DNA from 3 places in the Porphyrobacter sp. THAI-01a genome. Region 2 is predicted to be linked to each of the others. Evidence: predicted binding sites of a transcription regulator. Region 2 holds the regulator's gene; each other region holds the start of a gene.
What was found. Region 2 encodes LexA, which represses DNA repair genes until DNA is damaged. Its sites were predicted from a motif close to GTTCCNCNCTTGTTCT; they were not measured.

Region 1: a site for LexA is predicted at 3,052-3,067, ahead of ACMX37_RS14775 (ribonucleoside-diphosphate reductase subunit alpha). Genes of this name have one in related genera too.
Region 3: a site for LexA is predicted at 1,665-1,680, ahead of ACMX37_RS06430 (ATP-dependent helicase). Genes of this name have one in related genera too.

Annotation. Positions count from the first base shown of each region.
Region 1 is NZ_CP180579.1:3,065,827-3,071,005, reverse strand. Features, by position in the region: gene ACMX37_RS14790 (adenosine kinase) at 1-836, shown strand, start outside; gene ACMX37_RS14785 (hypothetical protein) at 995-1,378, opposite strand; gene ACMX37_RS14780 (sensor histidine kinase) at 1,610-2,620, shown strand; gene ACMX37_RS14775 (ribonucleoside-diphosphate reductase subunit alpha) at 3,117-5,147, shown strand.
Region 2 is NZ_CP180579.1:1,533,627-1,538,805, forward strand. Features, by position in the region: gene ACMX37_RS07450 (ComEC/Rec2 family competence protein) at 1-2,120, shown strand, start outside; gene lexA (transcriptional repressor LexA) at 2,248-2,931, opposite strand; gene ACMX37_RS07460 (molybdopterin molybdotransferase MoeA) at 3,127-4,308, opposite strand; gene moaC (cyclic pyranopterin monophosphate synthase MoaC) at 4,305-4,778, opposite strand; gene trpC (indole-3-glycerol phosphate synthase TrpC) at 4,775-5,179, opposite strand, start outside.
Region 3 is NZ_CP180579.1:1,322,394-1,327,572, reverse strand. Features, by position in the region: gene ACMX37_RS06445 (pseudouridine synthase) at 1-382, shown strand, start outside; gene rsmD (16S rRNA (guanine(966)-N(2))-methyltransferase RsmD) at 379-966, shown strand; gene ACMX37_RS06435 (hypothetical protein) at 963-1,418, opposite strand; gene ACMX37_RS06430 (ATP-dependent helicase) at 1,690-3,996, shown strand; gene ACMX37_RS06425 (sterol desaturase family protein) at 4,004-4,828, opposite strand; gene ACMX37_RS06420 (aspartyl/asparaginyl beta-hydroxylase domain-containing protein) at 4,881-5,179, opposite strand, start outside.

The DNA of each region.
Region 1 (5,179 bases), 1.5 Mb from region 2:
CCCCGGCCCGCGAGGTCTCGGGCGGCTCGGCGGCGAACACCCTGGCGGGGCTCGCCACGCTCGGCCTCCAGTGCGCCTTCATCGGGCAGGTCGCCGAGGACCAGCTCGGCAAGGTCTTCCGCCACGACATGCGCGCGACCGGCATCGATTTCGACACCCCCGCGCGGGAAGGCGAGCCGGCCACGGGCCGCGTGCTGATCTTCGTCACCCCCGATGGCGAGCGGACGATGAACACCTTCCTCGGCGCAGGCCAGTTCCTCCCTGCCGCCGCGCTCGACGAGGACCTGATCGCGAGCGGCGCGATCCTCTATCTCGAAGGCTATCTGTGGGACCCCGAGGAGCCCCGCCGCGCCATGCGCCGCGCGATCGAGGTCGCGCGCGACGCCGGCCGCAAGATCGCCTTCACGGCCTCCGAAAGCTTCGTGATCGACCGCCACGGCGACGATTTCCGCAGCATGATCGACGAAGGCGTCATCGACATCCTGTTCGTCAACGAGACCGAGCTGGCGACCCTGACCGGCGAGGACGATTTTGAAGCAGGCCTCGCGGCGGTGGCGGGCAAGGTGCCGGTGCTGGTAGCCACCCGCAGCGAGAAGGGCGCCGTCGCCATCGCCCACGGCGAGCGGGCGGAGGTGGCCGCGGTGCCGGTGATCAAGGTCGTCGACACCACCGGCGCGGGCGACCAGTTCGCCGCTGGGTTCCTGTCGGGCTACGTCAAGGGCGAGCCCCTGACCCGCTGCCTCAAGCGCGGGGCGATCTGCGCCTCGGAAGTGATCTCGCACTACGGCCCGCGGCCCGAGGCGGACATGCAGGCGCTGATGGCCGAGCGGCTCTGACGTTTTGCGTGCCCGCCTCCGCGGGCAGGTGTGCCGCCTTCGGCGACACAGCTTCGCTTCCCTCGGCGCCGTTTCAGTCCCTGCGGGCCTGAGCGCCTGCGGGGCGGCCGCGTGGCCTTGCGGGCCGCTGGCCCGGGATCACCCTTGCGGCCTTCCGCTCACTCGTCGGGCACGTAGCCCGCGTGGCGCAGCGTCACCATGTAGGCGGCGATCTGGCGGGTCTGGGCGGGGGTCAGGGTGAAATCCATGTCCTCGGGGTAATTGTGCGCCTCGCCCAGCCACTTGGCGAGCGACGATTCCGACAGCCCCCGCCGGTTGGCGATCGCCGCGAAGCTGGGAGAGGCGGGGTTGGGCGAAAGGAACGGCGGCTCGACCGCGTGGCACCCCCCGCAGGCCGCCTCGACAAAGGCCGGCGCCCGCGTGTCGCGCGAGGGCGAGGTGGACTTGCCCACCATCGGCGGCGGGTTGTCGGTGCCGGCAGTCTGACAGGCGGCAAGCGCGAGCAGCAGGGCCGGGGCGATCAGGGTGAGGCGATGTGTCATGCCGGTCTTGTCCTCCCTATCGGCCCTGCATTCCTTGACCGGGATCAAATTTCCCGCAAGCCTTCGCCTGCGGTTCGACGGCTTTTCTCGAGAAATGGCGGCAGGCTGGTGCCCTGAAGGCACGGCGCGATCATCCCCCGATCCGGACACGCCGCTGTGGCGGGCGTCGTAGCCGCCGGGGAACCTGCGAGCGATTGATGCTGTAATGGCTCGCGAAGGGAGAGTGGCAGCGTGAGCGGACAGGAGACGGACCGCGAGCGGGGGCGCGAAGCAGGGCTCGGCAGTGCGAACCTGCGGCTCCAGGCGGTGCTCGACAACGCGTCCTTTGCCGTCTTCCTGATGGATGACCGGCAGCGATGCATCTACATGAACGCGGCCGCCGAGGAGCTCACCGGCTACACGCTCGACGAGGTCCTCGCGCTCGACCGGCCGCTTCACGACATCATCCACCACACCCACCCCGACGGGCGGCCCTTCCCGCTGCACGAATGCGCGATCGACCGGGCCTTTCCCGAACATGCCCAGACGCGCGGGGAGGAGACATTCGTGCACCGCGACGGTCATTTCTACCCCGTGGCATTCTGCGCCAGCCCGATCCGCGACGAGGCGTCCCAGACCATCGGGACGATCATCGAGGTGCGCGACATCTCGCAGGACAGGCGCGCGCAGGCCAATCAGCGGGTGCTGATCAACGAGCTCGACCACCGGGTGAAGAACACCCTCGCAACGGTCCAGGCGATCGCGGGCCAGACCTTCGAGGGCAGCGACGCGGCGGCGCTGGCCAGCTTCAAGAACCGGCTGACCGCCCTGTCCAAGGCGCATGAAGTGCTGACCCGCAACGCGTGGGAGCCGACCGCGCTCGACCACATCGCCGGCAGCGTGGCCACGACCTTCGGGCCTGACCGTTTCACGCTGGCCGGCCCCGAGCTCATCGTCTCCCCGAAGGTGGCGGTCGCGCTGATGATGGCGCTGCACGAGCTTGCCACGAATGCGGTGAAGTACGGATCGCTCAGCATCCCCGGCGGCCGGGTGCGGATCAGCTGGCGCCACGTGCCCCCGGACGACAGCGTGCTGGAAGCGGTGTGGGAGGAAAGCGGCGGCCCGCCCGTGAGCCCGCCGACCCGCACCGGCCTCGGCATGCGGCTGATCGAGGAGCAGCTCGCCTACGAATTCGGCGGACGCACCCGGATTCGGTTCGATCCCGGCGGCCTCGTCTGCACCATCGATCTGCCACTCGCCTAGCGCAGGACCGGATCGGGGCGGCCCGGGGCGCAACAATCATGCGTCCGTCCGTGCAAAAGATTCACGGGTGGATTCGAATGATTCAATCACCATATTTTTCTTCACAGATTCAATTTGGGGCTTGCGGGCCCCGCGACTCAAGCTTGCTCCACGCGTCGCGGGTCTGACACCGCTCTGAAACGGGGCTGTCATGGTAACCGGGTGCTTAATCGCCCGTTGACGGGATTCAGCGGCTGATTCATCATCTAGTGGTTCGGCGCAAATCGGACCCCCAAGCCGTGGTGAATCCCTGCCGCTCCCGAGCGGAGCGAAGAGGGGAGGAGTCGCTCCCGCAGACAGGGTCCGCCGCGCGCCACGAACGGGATCGACCGACCTGCCCGAGCGACCGCCACCGTGGTGTCCTGTTGGCAAGTCTGTGGACCCGGCGGTATGGAACAGAATCGGAACATGGCCTCTTGTGCCATAGTCCCGATTCGGGGGAGAAGTGGGGCTGACAATGGATTTCAAGGCGAGCGACAACGTGCCCGATGACGCGGTGAACACCGAAGTGACGAATGAAAGCGAAACCGGCGCGGGTGCGGGGGATGAAAAGGCTGTGACGATGAAAACGATGGATACCGGCTCCGATGCCCTGATCGCCGCCAAGGCCGGAGAGGCGCTGGCGGGCGCCATGGCCACGGCCATGAAGGACGCGGGCAAGACCGACAGCAAGAAGGTCAACGACCGCCGCTTCGCGATCGTCACCGACGCGAGCCGCGACGCGCGCCTGACCGATTTCGGCAAGGAAACCCTGACCGACCGCTACCTGCTGCCCGGCGAGACCTATCAGGACCTCTTCGCCCGCGTGGCCGATGCCTATGCGGATGACGAAGCGCACGCCCAGCGCCTCTACGACTACATCTCGAACCTGTGGTTCATGCCCGCGACCCCGGTTCTCTCGAACGGCGGCACCAACCGCGGCCTGCCGATCTCGTGCTACCTGAACTCGGTCGAGGACAGCCTCGAAGGGATCGTCGGCACCTGGAACGAGAACGTCTGGCTCGCCTCCAAGGGCGGCGGGATCGGCACCTATTGGGGCAATGTCCGCGGCATCGGCGAGCCGGTCGGCCTCAATGGCAAGACCAGCGGCATCATTCCCTTCGTGCGGGTGATGGATTCGCTGACGCTGGCGATCTCGCAGGGCTCGCTGCGGCGCGGCTCGGCCGCCTGCTATCTCGACATCTCGCACCCCGAGATCGAGGAGTTCCTCGAAATCCGCAAGCCTTCGGGCGACTTCAACCGCAAGGCGCTGAACCTGCACCACGGCGTGCTCGTCACCGACGAGTTCATGCAGGCCGTGCGCGAGGGCGCCGAGTTCACCCTGCGCAGCCCCCGCGACGGGTCGGAGCGCGGCAAGGTCGACGCGCGTTCGCTGTTCCAGAAGCTGGTCGAGACCCGGCTGGCGACCGGCGAGCCCTACATCGTCTTCTCCGACACCGTGAACCGCATGATGCCCAAGCATCACCGCGACCTCGGGCTCAAGGTCTCGACCTCGAACCTGTGCTCGGAAATCACCCTGCCGACCGGCATCGACCACCTCGGCAATGACCGCACGGCGGTGTGCTGCCTCAGCTCGCTCAACCTCGAGACCTGGGAAGAGTGGAAGGGCGACAAGAAGTTCATCGAGGACGTGATGCGCTTCCTCGACAACGTGCTGCAGGACTATATCGACCGCGCGCCGGACGAGATGGCCCGCGCCAAGTATTCCGCCTCGCGCGAACGCTCGGTCGGCCTCGGGGTGATGGGCTTCCACTCCTATCTCCAGCAGAAGGGCGTCGCCTTCGAGAGCGCGATGGCCAAGGCCTTGAACCTCCAGATGTTCAAGCACATCCACGCCAAGGCCTCGGAGGCCTCGATGCTGCTGGCGCAGGAGCGCGGGCCCTGCCCCGATGCGGCCGACATGGGCGCGATGGAGCGGTTCAGCTGCAAGATGGCGATCGCGCCGACCGCGTCGATCTCGATCATCTGCGGCGGCACGAGCGCCTGCATCGAGCCGATCCCGGCCAACATCTACACCCACAAGACCCTCTCGGGCAGCTTCATCGTGCGCAATCCGTATCTGGAAAAGCTGCTCGAGAAGAAGGCCAAGAACTCGACCAATGTCTGGAACTCGATCCTCGAGCGGGGCGGCTCGGTGCAGCACCTCGACTTCCTGACGCCGGAGGAGAAGGCGGTCTACAAGACCAGCTTCGAGATCGACCAGCGCTGGCTGCTCGAATTCGCCGCCGACCGCACGCCCTATATCGACCAGGCCCAGTCGCTGAACCTGTTCATCCCGGCCGACGTCGACAAGTGGGACCTGATGATGCTGCACTACCAGGCGTGGGAACGCGGCATCAAGTCGCTCTACTACCTGCGCTCGAAGTCGGTGCAGCGCGCCGGGTTCGCGGGCGGGGTCGAGGCCGACAACACCTCCGAGGCGCCCCGGATCGAGCTGGCCGCCAATGGCGAGCAGACCGATTACGAGGAATGCCTGAGCTGCCAGTAATCGCAGCCGCAGCGCGCGGGCGGGGGCCCGGC
Region 2 (5,179 bases):
GCATCCTCGCCTGGTTCGCGCTGCCGACGCCGGCGCACTGGATCGCGGTGATGGCCGGCGGAGCGGGGGCGGCGCTCGCCGCATTGGCGCTCTGGCCGCCCGGCAGCGCGGCGGACGAAACGCGGGCCAACCTGCGCACGGCGGTGGTCGCCTGCGGGCTGGTCTTGGCGCTCGGCGTGGCCGTGGTGTGGGCGCGCTCGGCGATCGTCGGCGCCGCGCCGATCGCGCGGCCCGCGGTGATGCCCATCGAGGGGCGGGTGCTCGCCCGCGAGGACCAGCCCGCGGAAGGCCGCCTGCGGCTCACCCTCGCGATGCGCGAGGCACCGGACGAGGCGGCGCGCAAGGTCCGGATCAATGTGCCGCTCGCGGCGCTCGGGGAGGGCGGGCCGCCCCCCGGCCTTGCCGAGGGCGCGGTTGTGCGGCTGCGAGCAAGGCTGATGCCGCCGGCACACCCGATGCTGCCGGGAAGCTACGACTTCGCGCGGGCCGCGTGGTTCCAGGGGCTCTCGGCAACGGGGACGATGGTCGGACCGCTCGCGGTGATCGCTCCTGCCCCCGGGAGTGGTGGGATCGCGGCGCTGCAACGCGGGCTTGCCGACCATGTGCGCAGGCAGGTGGCGGGGTCGCCCGGAGCAATCGCGGCGGCCTTTGCGAGCGGCGACCGCGGCGGGATCGCGGCGGCGGACGAGGCGGCGATGCGGGATTCGGGGCTTACCCATCTGCTCTCGATCAGCGGGCTGCATGTCAGCGCGGTGATCGGCGCGGCCTATTTCCTCGCCTTGCGGCTGCTCGCCCTATGGCCTTCGCTTGCCTTGCGGGTGCGGTTGCCGGTGGTGGCAGCGGGGGCGGGGGCGCTCGTGGGGGTGGGCTATACCCTGCTGACCGGCGCCGAGGTGCCGACGGTGCGCAGCTGCGTCGCCGCCCTGCTGGTGCTCGGCGCGCTGGCGCTGGGGCGTGATGCGCTGTCACTGAGGATGGTGGCGCTGGCGGCGGGGTTCGTGCTGCTGCTGTGGCCCGAAAGCGCGATCGGGCCGAGCTTCCAGATGAGCTTTGCCGCGGTGCTGGCGATCGTCGCGCTGGCGGGCTGCGCGCCCGTCCAGGCCTTCCTCGCCCCGCGCGAGGAGCCGTGGTGGGCGCGGGGCGGGCGGCGGGTGGTGATGCTCTTCGTGACCGGGGTGGTGATCGAGCTCGCGCTGATGCCGATCGTGCTGTTCCATTTCCACCGCGCCGGCGTTTACGGCGCGCTCGCCAATGTGGTCGCCATTCCGTTGGTCACCTTCATGGCCATGCCTCTGATCGCATTGGGACTTCTGCTCGACACGCTGGGGCTGGGAGCGCCCGTGTGGTGGCTGGTCGCGCGCGCGCTGGAGCTGCTACTTGCCATCGCGCATCTCACCGCCTCGCAAGCCGGCGCGGTGCGGCTGATGCCGCAGATCGGCGGTCTCACGGTGGCGCTGTTCGCGGCCGGCGGGCTGTGGCTCGCGCTATGGCGCGGGCGGGTGCGACTTGCCGGTCTGCTGCCCGTCGCTGTCGCAAGCTCGATGGCGGCGGCGACCCCGATCCCGGACGTGCTGGTGGCGGGTGACGGGCGGCAGGTGGGGATCACGATCGAGGACGATGAAGGAAACCCCCGCCTGCTTGCCCTGCGCGACAGCCGTTCGTCCTACACCCGAGACAACCTGATGGAACTCGCCGGCGTCGCGGCCGAGCCCGTGCCGCTGGCCGAGTGGCCGGGAGCGCGCTGTTCCTCGGCCTTCTGCACCGTGAGCCTGAAGCGCGGGGGGCGGGAACGGGTTCTGCTGCTGGGGCGGGGGCGCGAGCAGGTCGAGGAGCGCGCGCTTGCCGCTGCCTGCGCCGAGGCGGACATCGTCGTGGCCGAGCGGTTTCTCCCACGCTCGTGCCGTCCGCGCTGGCTCAAGGCGGACCGGCGGTATCTGGAGCAGACGGGAGGCCTCGCGATCGACCTCGCGAACGAGCGGATCGCCACTGTCGCCGCGAGCCAGGGCGAGCACGGGTGGTGGCGGGGCGGCAAGGAACGGGTAGGAACGCCGCGCCCCGAAGCCCGCGTCGATGCATCGGCCGGTCAGGCAGCACCACAAGCAGCAACAACCGGGCGATGAAGCGGCAATGACATCGGCACGACATCGCCTTGGGACGGCACTCGCCGGGCTACGACAGCATGAAAAAGGGGCGCCGTAAGCGCCCCTTGAACTCCAACAGGTTCAAAGCCATCCGGCCCGGATCGCCTCAGTGATAGCGCCGCAGCAGGCCGGCGAGCTTGCCCTGCACCTCGACCTCGTCGGGGCGGTAGTATTGCGGGTCATAGGCGGCATTGGCCGGATCGAGCCGGACCTGGCCGCCCTCGCGCCGCAGATACTTGAGCGTCGCTTCCTCGCCGCGCACCAGCGCGACCACGATCTCGCCGTCGCGGGCGGTATTGGTGCGCCGCACCAGCGCGAAATCGCCATCGAAAATGCCGGCCTCGACCATCGAATCCCCCGAGACCTCGAGCGCATAGTGCTCGCCCGGGCCGAGCAGCGCGGCCGGAACGGGCAGGGTCGACTGGCCTTCCAGCGCCTCGATCGGGGCGCCGGCGGCGATGCGGCCGTGGAGCGGCAGCTCGATCACGTCGTTCGCCGCCTCGGGCGCGCGGGGCGCGGGCGAGGGCATGGCCACCACATTGTCGCCGGCCGGCGCAGCACGAGAGGGCGTCGTGTCGCCCGGTTCCCGGATCACCTCGAGCGCGCGCGCCCGGTTGGGCAGGCGCCGCAGGAAGCCGCGTTCCTCGAGAGCGGAAATCAGCCGGTGCACGCCCGACTTGCTCTTGAGATCGAGCGCCTCCTTCATTTCCTCGAAACTCGGCGAGATCCCGGTCTCCTCCAGCCGCTGCTGGATGAAGACGATCAGCTCGCGCTGTTTTGCCGTCAGCATTGGTCAAGTCTCCTGTGGTCGCACCCACGGTGCGCCGGTCAGAGCGCACCATGCCAATCCCTTGCGTGCGCCAAGAGGCACCCCGAACAGGTGCGTTGATTGCACTGGCCGCCCGCCATTAAGGTGAACGAACAAGGAACAATTAGGAAACTAAATTGCCCGAGTCAAGCGCGCCCCGCAGCAAACCCGCGCAATTCAGCCATTCTGGAGGCGGAACACCGGAACGGGCGCACCCGCGGGGACGGGCGGGGCGCCGGCGGGGCGGTCGATCAGGCAATCGGCGGCGGCCAGCGCGGAGAGCGCCGAGGAATCCTGCGATCCCGCAAGCCGCACCGCGTCCCCCTCGCTCACCGCCCGCAGGAACTCGCGCCGGGGGCCGACGGCGGGCAGGGGCTCGCCCGCCCGCAGGATGACGGGGCGGGGGAGGGGATCGGGATCGCCCTGGGCCGCCCGCACCAGCGGCAGGGCGAAGAGGAAGGCGGTGACGAAGCTCGACACCGGATTGCCCGGCAGGCCGAGGATGACCTGATTGCCGCGCGTGGCGACCAGCAGCGGCTTGCCCGGCTTGATCGCGATCTTCCAGAAGGCGATCCCGGCCCCCCAGTCGGCGAGCGCGGGCTTGATCAGGTCGTGGTCGCCGACCGAGGCCCCGCCCGAGGTAACAAGGATGTCCGCGCCCTCGGCCAGAGCCAGCGCCCCGGCCAGCGCCTCGCGCTCGTCGGGCACGGGGCCGATGCGCGTGACCTCGCACCCCAGCGGCGCGAGCATGGCGGCGATCATTGCGGCATTGCTGGCGGGGATCTGGTGGGGGAGGCACCGGGCGGGGTCCGGCGCCAGCTCGTCGCCGCTGTCCATTACCGCCACGCGCACCCGCCGGGTGACGGGGAGCGTGCCATGCCCGCCCGCGAGGGCCAGCGCGAGGCGGGCGGGGGTGAGCCGCGAGCCCTTCGCGAGCAGCAGGTCCTCGGCATGGAAATCGAACCCGCGCGCGCGGATGTGCCGGCCGGGCGGGGGCATGTCGGTAGCGATGATCCGCCCGTTCTCGTCGGCCGCGTCCTCCTGCAGCAGCACCCGGTCGGCTCCCGCCGGCACCATCGCGCCGGTCGAGATGCGCACGCACTCGCCGGGGGAGAGGACATCGCGGAACGGCGCGCCGGCGCGGCTCTCGCCGACCAGCCGCCACGGCCCTTCACCGGGGGCGAGCGCATAGCCGTCCATCGCCGAAAGGTCGGACGGGGGCTGGGTCCGCGCGGCGCGCACCTCCTCGGCAAGCACGCTCCCGAGCGCGGCATCGGCGGGGACGGTCTCGGAACGGAGCACGGGTGCGAGGGCAAGCAGGCGGGCCTGCGCGTCCTCGAGACCGAGCGGCGCGGTCATTCGGGCGCAGTCCAGTCGCCCGACTTGCCGCCCGACTTGGCGATCAGGCGCACGGCGGAGATCACTATCCCCTTGTCGAGCGCCTTGGCCATGTCGTAGATTGTGAGGAGTGCGATGGAAACGGCTGTCATCGCTTCCATTTCCACCCCGGTCTTGCCCGTGAGCGAGGCGGTGGCGACGGCGCGGATGGCGCTTTGCTCGTAATCGAATTCGATGTTCACCGCCTCGAGCCCCAGCGGGTGGCACAGCGGGATCAGCTCCCCGGTGCGCTTGGCGGCCATGATCCCGGCGATGCGCGCGGTGCCGAGGACGTCGCCCTTGGGGGCATTGCCGGCGCGGATCGCGGCGAGGGTTTCAGGCCGCATCGCGATCCGCCCCTCGGCGACCGCGCGGCGGGCGGTGGCGGGCTTGCCGCCGACATCGACCATGTGCGCCGCGCCGTCCGGTCCGAGATGGGTAAGCCCGCTCATGCCGCCTGTTCTGCCCCGAGCAGGGCGCGGGTGGCACTGGCGATATCGTCAGCGCGCATCAGGCTCTCGCCGACGAGGAAGGTGCGCACGCCCGATGCGGCCAGACGGGTGAGATCCGCATGGGTGTTGATCCCGCTCTCGCCGACCACCAGCGTGCCCTCGGGCATCAGCGGGGCGAGGCGCTCGGTGACGGCGAGCGAGGTGGTGAAGGTCTTGAGGTCGCGGTTGTTGACCCCGATCAGGCGCGATTGCAGCACGCGGGTGGCGCGTTCGAGCTCGGCCTCGTCATGGACCTCGACCAGCACGTCCATCCCCAGTTCGCGGGCGGCGGCCTCGATTTCGGCCATGAGGGCGTCGTCCAGCGCAGCGACGATGATCAGGATCGCATCGGCTCCGATCGC
Region 3 (5,179 bases), 210 kb from region 2:
AGCGGTGAAGCGCACGCTCGAACTGCCCGCCAGCCGCGTGCCCCGCACCTACCGCGCCCGTGCCTTCGGTGTGGTCTCGCAGGAGCAGCTCGAGGACCTGATCGAGGGCGTCACCATCGACGGGATGCGCTACGGCTCGATCGACGCAAACCTCGAACGCTCCTCGGGCCGCAACCTGTGGATCGAGATGACCATCACCGAGGGCAAGAACCGCGAGGTCCGCCGCGTGCTCGAACATCTGGGCTTGCAGGTGAACCGCCTGATCCGCGTCGGCTACGGCCCCTTTGCGCTCGGCGATCTGCCGCGCGGGCAGGCGGTGGAGCTGAAGGGCAAGCCGGTCGACCGCTTCCTCGCCGATCTGGCGAAGGGTCCGCTCAAGTGAGGATCATCGCCGGGGAATGGCGCGGGAGGAAGCTTGCCGCGCCCAAGGGCGAGGCCACGCGGCCCACGGCCGACCGGGCGCGCGAGACGCTGTTCGCGATGCTGACCAGCCGGCTGGGCAATTTCGAGGGGCTGCAGGTCGCCGATCTGTTCGCCGGCTCGGGCGCGCTAGGACTCGAGGCCCTGTCGCGCGGGGCGGCATCGTGCCTGTTCGTCGAGCAGGACCGCGCCGCGCTGGACGTGATCCGCGCCAATGTCACAGCGCTGGGCGCAGGCGCCAAAGCGCGAGTGGAGGCAGGGTCGGTGATGGGGTTGCGGGCCGCCACCAGGCCGCTCGACCTGATCCTGGCCGATCCGCCCTATCACTCGGGCGCGGGCGAAGTCGCGCTCGACCGGCTGCTGCGGCTGGGCTGGATCGGGCCGGAAACCTGGATCGCGCTCGAGACCGCCTTCAGCGAGGACGTGGCGGTCACGGGATTGGTCCACGACACCGAACGCCGGGTCGGCAAGGGGAAGCTCCACCTCTTGCGGGTGGATGCCTCCGTTGCCGGCCCGGCGACGGTCCGCGACGAAAGTGCGGGTTAGCCCTGCGAGGACTTGATCTGGCTTTCGATCTGGCCCCAGGCCACTTCACGCTGGTCTTCCGGCAGCTGGCTCAGCCTGACCTTGTCCTGATCCGACAGCGCCCAGAACATCTCCTTACGCTCCTCGGGGAGCGACTGGTAATAGGTCTGGGTCTCGGCCGGCCAGGTCGCGACCGCCGCCTGCTGCTCTTCCACCGTCATGGTCTTGGACGCGGATGCCGGGGGCGGCATGGTGCCGTCATCCACGGTGCCATCGGTCGACTCGGGGAGAGTTTCGGTGGTGGTGTCGGACGGCGCCGTCGGCGGCGTGGTCGTGGTGGTCGTGCCGGTGTCCGGCATGCTCGGCGGGGTGGTGCCGGGCATCGCTTCATCCTGAGCCGAAGCGAGGGCGGGAGTCATCGCCAGAGCCGAAGCGGCACCGGCAAGACCGAGAATCTTCAGAGACTTGTGCATGGGTAACTCCATCATTAACTGACCCGAGCACGACGAACGCTGTATGCTGTCCGGCGGCGCGGCCCCTGCGAACCGGACATCTCCACATATGGACACGGTGCTTCCCGGGACAATGCTCCGGCCGGCCGGACAACCCGTCACTGCCCCGTCCGGTCGGTAAATGTGGCTGAAAGACGGCAGGCCGATGATCCGCCCGTCGCAATGCCTGTGCGGCAAGGCGCCTCGCGGCTTGCTCCGGTGATAATTGTTCCCTACCTGTTCGCACAAGACGATGAGCCCGCCTCTGCCCTCCCCCGCCGCTCCGCCCGAGTCGGTGCCCGCCTACGCCGCGCGGCTGAACCCGCCGCAGCGTGCGGCCGTGCTGGCGACCGAGGGGCCTGTCCTGATGCTTGCCGGCGCGGGCACGGGGAAGACCGCCGCGCTTACCTCGCGGCTTGCGCATCTGGTTGCGACGGGGCGCGCCTGGCCTTCGCAGATTCTGTGCGTCACCTTCACCAACAAGGCCGCGCGCGAGATGCGCGAGCGCGTGGCGCACCATCTCGGCCCGGCGGCGGAGGGGCTGCCGTGGCTCGGCACCTTTCACTCGATCTGTGCCAAGATGCTGCGCCGCCATGCCGAGCTTGTCGGTCTGCAGCACAATTTCACGATCATCGACACCGACGATCAGTTGCGGGTGCTGAAGGCGCTGATCACCGAGGCCGATCTCGACGAGAAGCGCTGGCCCGCGCGCCAGCTTGCCGGTCTGATCGACCGTTGGAAGAACCGCGGCCTCAATCCGGCGGATCTGGATGCGGTAGAGAACGAGGCCTATGCCAACGGCCGCGGCGCGGCGCTCTATGGCCGCTATCAGGAGCGCCTCAAGCAACTGAACGCCTGCGATTTCGGCGATCTGATGCTGCACATGCTGAACATCCTGAAGCAGCATCACGACATCCTCGCCGATTACCAGCGCCGCTTCCGCTACATCATGGTGGACGAGTATCAGGACACCAACGCCGTCCAGTACCTGTGGCTGCGGCTGCTCGCGCAGGGGCACAGGAACATCTGTGTCGTGGGGGACGACGACCAGTCGATCTATTCCTGGCGCGGGGCCGAAGTCGCCAACATCCTGCGCTTCGAGAAGGATTTCCCCGGCGCCGAGGTGATCCGGCTCGAACAGAACTACCGCTCCACGCCGCACATCCTCGGCGCGGCATCGGGGCTGATCCGCGCCAATTCGCAGCGCCACGACAAGACCCTGTGGACCGAGGTCAACGGCGGCGACAAGGTCAAGGTCATCGGCGTCTGGGACGCGCCCGAGGAAGCGCGCCGCGTCGGCGAGGCGATCGAGCGGCTGGAGCGGGAGGGCGCAGGCCTCGACCAGGTCGCCATCCTCGTGCGCGCGCAGTACCAGACCCGCGAGTTCGAGGACCGCTTCATCCAGATCGGCATCGCCTACCGGATCATCGGGGGCTTCCGCTTCTACGAGCGCGCCGAGATCCGCGATGCGCTCGCCTATCTGCGCCTAATCGCGCAGCCTCAGGACGATCTGGCGTTTGAGCGCATCCACAATGTCCCCAAGCGCGGGCTCGGCGCCAAGGCGCTGGAGGCGATGCACTCGCACGCCCGCCGGACTGGCCTGCCGCTCGCTGCCGCCGCGCTGCAACTGGCCGACAGCGACGAGCTGCCCAAGCGCGCCGCGATCACCATCGGCGGGCTGATGCGCCAGTTCCTGCACTGGCGCGAGCAGGCCGAGACGCTCTCTCCGGCCGACCTTCTCCGGCTGGTGATGGAGGAATCGGGCTACAACGCGATGCTCGCCGCCGACCGCTCGCCCGAAAGTGCGGGCCGCGCGGAGAACCTCTCCGAACTCGCCCGCGCGATGGAGGAATACGAGACGCTCGGAGATTTCCTCGAGCACGTCAGCCTCGTCATGGACAATGACCGCGCGAACGAGGGCGAGACGGTCACGATCATGACGATCCATGCCGCCAAGGGGCTGGAATTCGACAACGTCTTCTGCGTCGGCTGGGAGGAAGGCGTCTTCCCCTCGCAGCGCGCCATCGACGAGGGCGGCCTCGCGTCACTGGAGGAGGAGCGCCGTCTCGCCTATGTCGCGATCACCCGCGCGCGGCGGCATTGCACCATCCTCCACGCCGCCAACCGCCGCATCTATGGCCAGTGGACCAGTTCCATCCCCTCGCGCTTCATCGAGGAACTTCCCGCCGAGCATATCGAGCAGGAAACGACACTCACCGGCGGTGCCTCGCTGTGGCGGGCGAACTGGAGCGAGCAGGAAGACCCCTTCGCGCACGTGGCGCGCGACCGGCCCGACCGGGCGCAGCAGCGCGGCCCCGGCTGGCAGCGGGCGCTGGCGAGCGGATACGACACCACCCCCGCCCGCGTGCGCGAGAACACCCGGTCGGCGGCGAGCTTTGCCGCCCCCGCCCGCTCCGACATCGCGATCGGGGCTATGGTCACACATGCCAAGTTCGGCACGGGCTGCGTCATCGACCAGGAAGGCAACAAGCTCACCATCCTGTTCGAGGAGGCGGGCGAGAAGCGGGTGCTCGACAGCTTCGTGACAGTGGTGGGTTAAACGCCGGTCAGGCGGCGGGCTGCTCGGCCACGTCGGCAGCGCCCTTGCGCCAGTAGCGCGCCTCGAAGGGTCGCTTGAGTTCGCCCCAGGCGTCGCGGGTGCCTTCGGCAATGCCGGTCTCGCAGTTCACGTAGGGCGCCGGGTCCATGTAGGTGCCGAACACGCGGTCCCACAGCGTCACCGTGTTGCCGAAATTGGTCCCCATCAGCCGCTCGTCGCGGATGTGATGCAGGCGGTGTGCGGCAGGCGAGATCAGCAAGCGACCGACCGGACCGAGGGTCCAGGGCAGGTCGGCATGAATGAAATAGCCCCACCAGCTGCGCAGCATGAAGGCGATCGCGATCGCCCAGACCGGCAGGCCGAGCAGTATCACCGGCAGGCTGTCGAACAGAAGGCTCAGCGCCTCGCCGAGCGGATGCTTGCGGCGCAGGCTCAGCCAGTTCATCGCCTCGTCGGCATGGTGGGTCGCATGGACCGGCCACAGCGCGCGGGTGTGCTCCAGGCGATGACGCCAGTAGCCCGCAAAGTCGCACAGCACGATGGCGACGAACAGCGGGAGCAGGCCCGGCACGGCCTCCCAGAAGGCGACGAGCACCTCGGGCCGGGGGACCAGCGACTTGCCGGTCATAAGCGGGATCGCCAGCAAGGGCACGACCACGACGGCATTGACCAGCAGCAGCGCCAGATTGGTCACGATCTCGCCGCGCGCCCGGCGGATGCCGGAGAACACCGCGCCGCGCTTCAGCGCCAGCGCCAGCAGGCCGAACACCACCGCCATCGGCAGCAGTTCGGCGAGCTCGGTGCGCAGGGATTCGAGAATGGTGGCAGTCACCCGCAAGTTCTAGTCGGGCACCAGCCAACAAAGCGTTAAGCCGCAGCCGCGCTCAGGCGGTGACCTTGCCCCCGGCGGCCTCGATCGCCTTGCGGATGTCCTGCACGAAGCGCGACCGGCCGACGGCCCACAGGAACAGGTTCTGGATGGCATTCCCGCTCCAGCGGCAGGGGCGCTTGATCTGGATCAGCAGGATGTAGCGATCCTCGTCGGTCTCGTTCCAGACCTCGTGATTGAACATGTCGTCGAAGACGAAGGACTCGCCCTCGTCCCAGTGCAGCACATGGACTGCCTCGCCTTCCTCGAGATGCATCCGGCACTTCGCGCGGTCGGCTGGGGACTTGAGCGCGA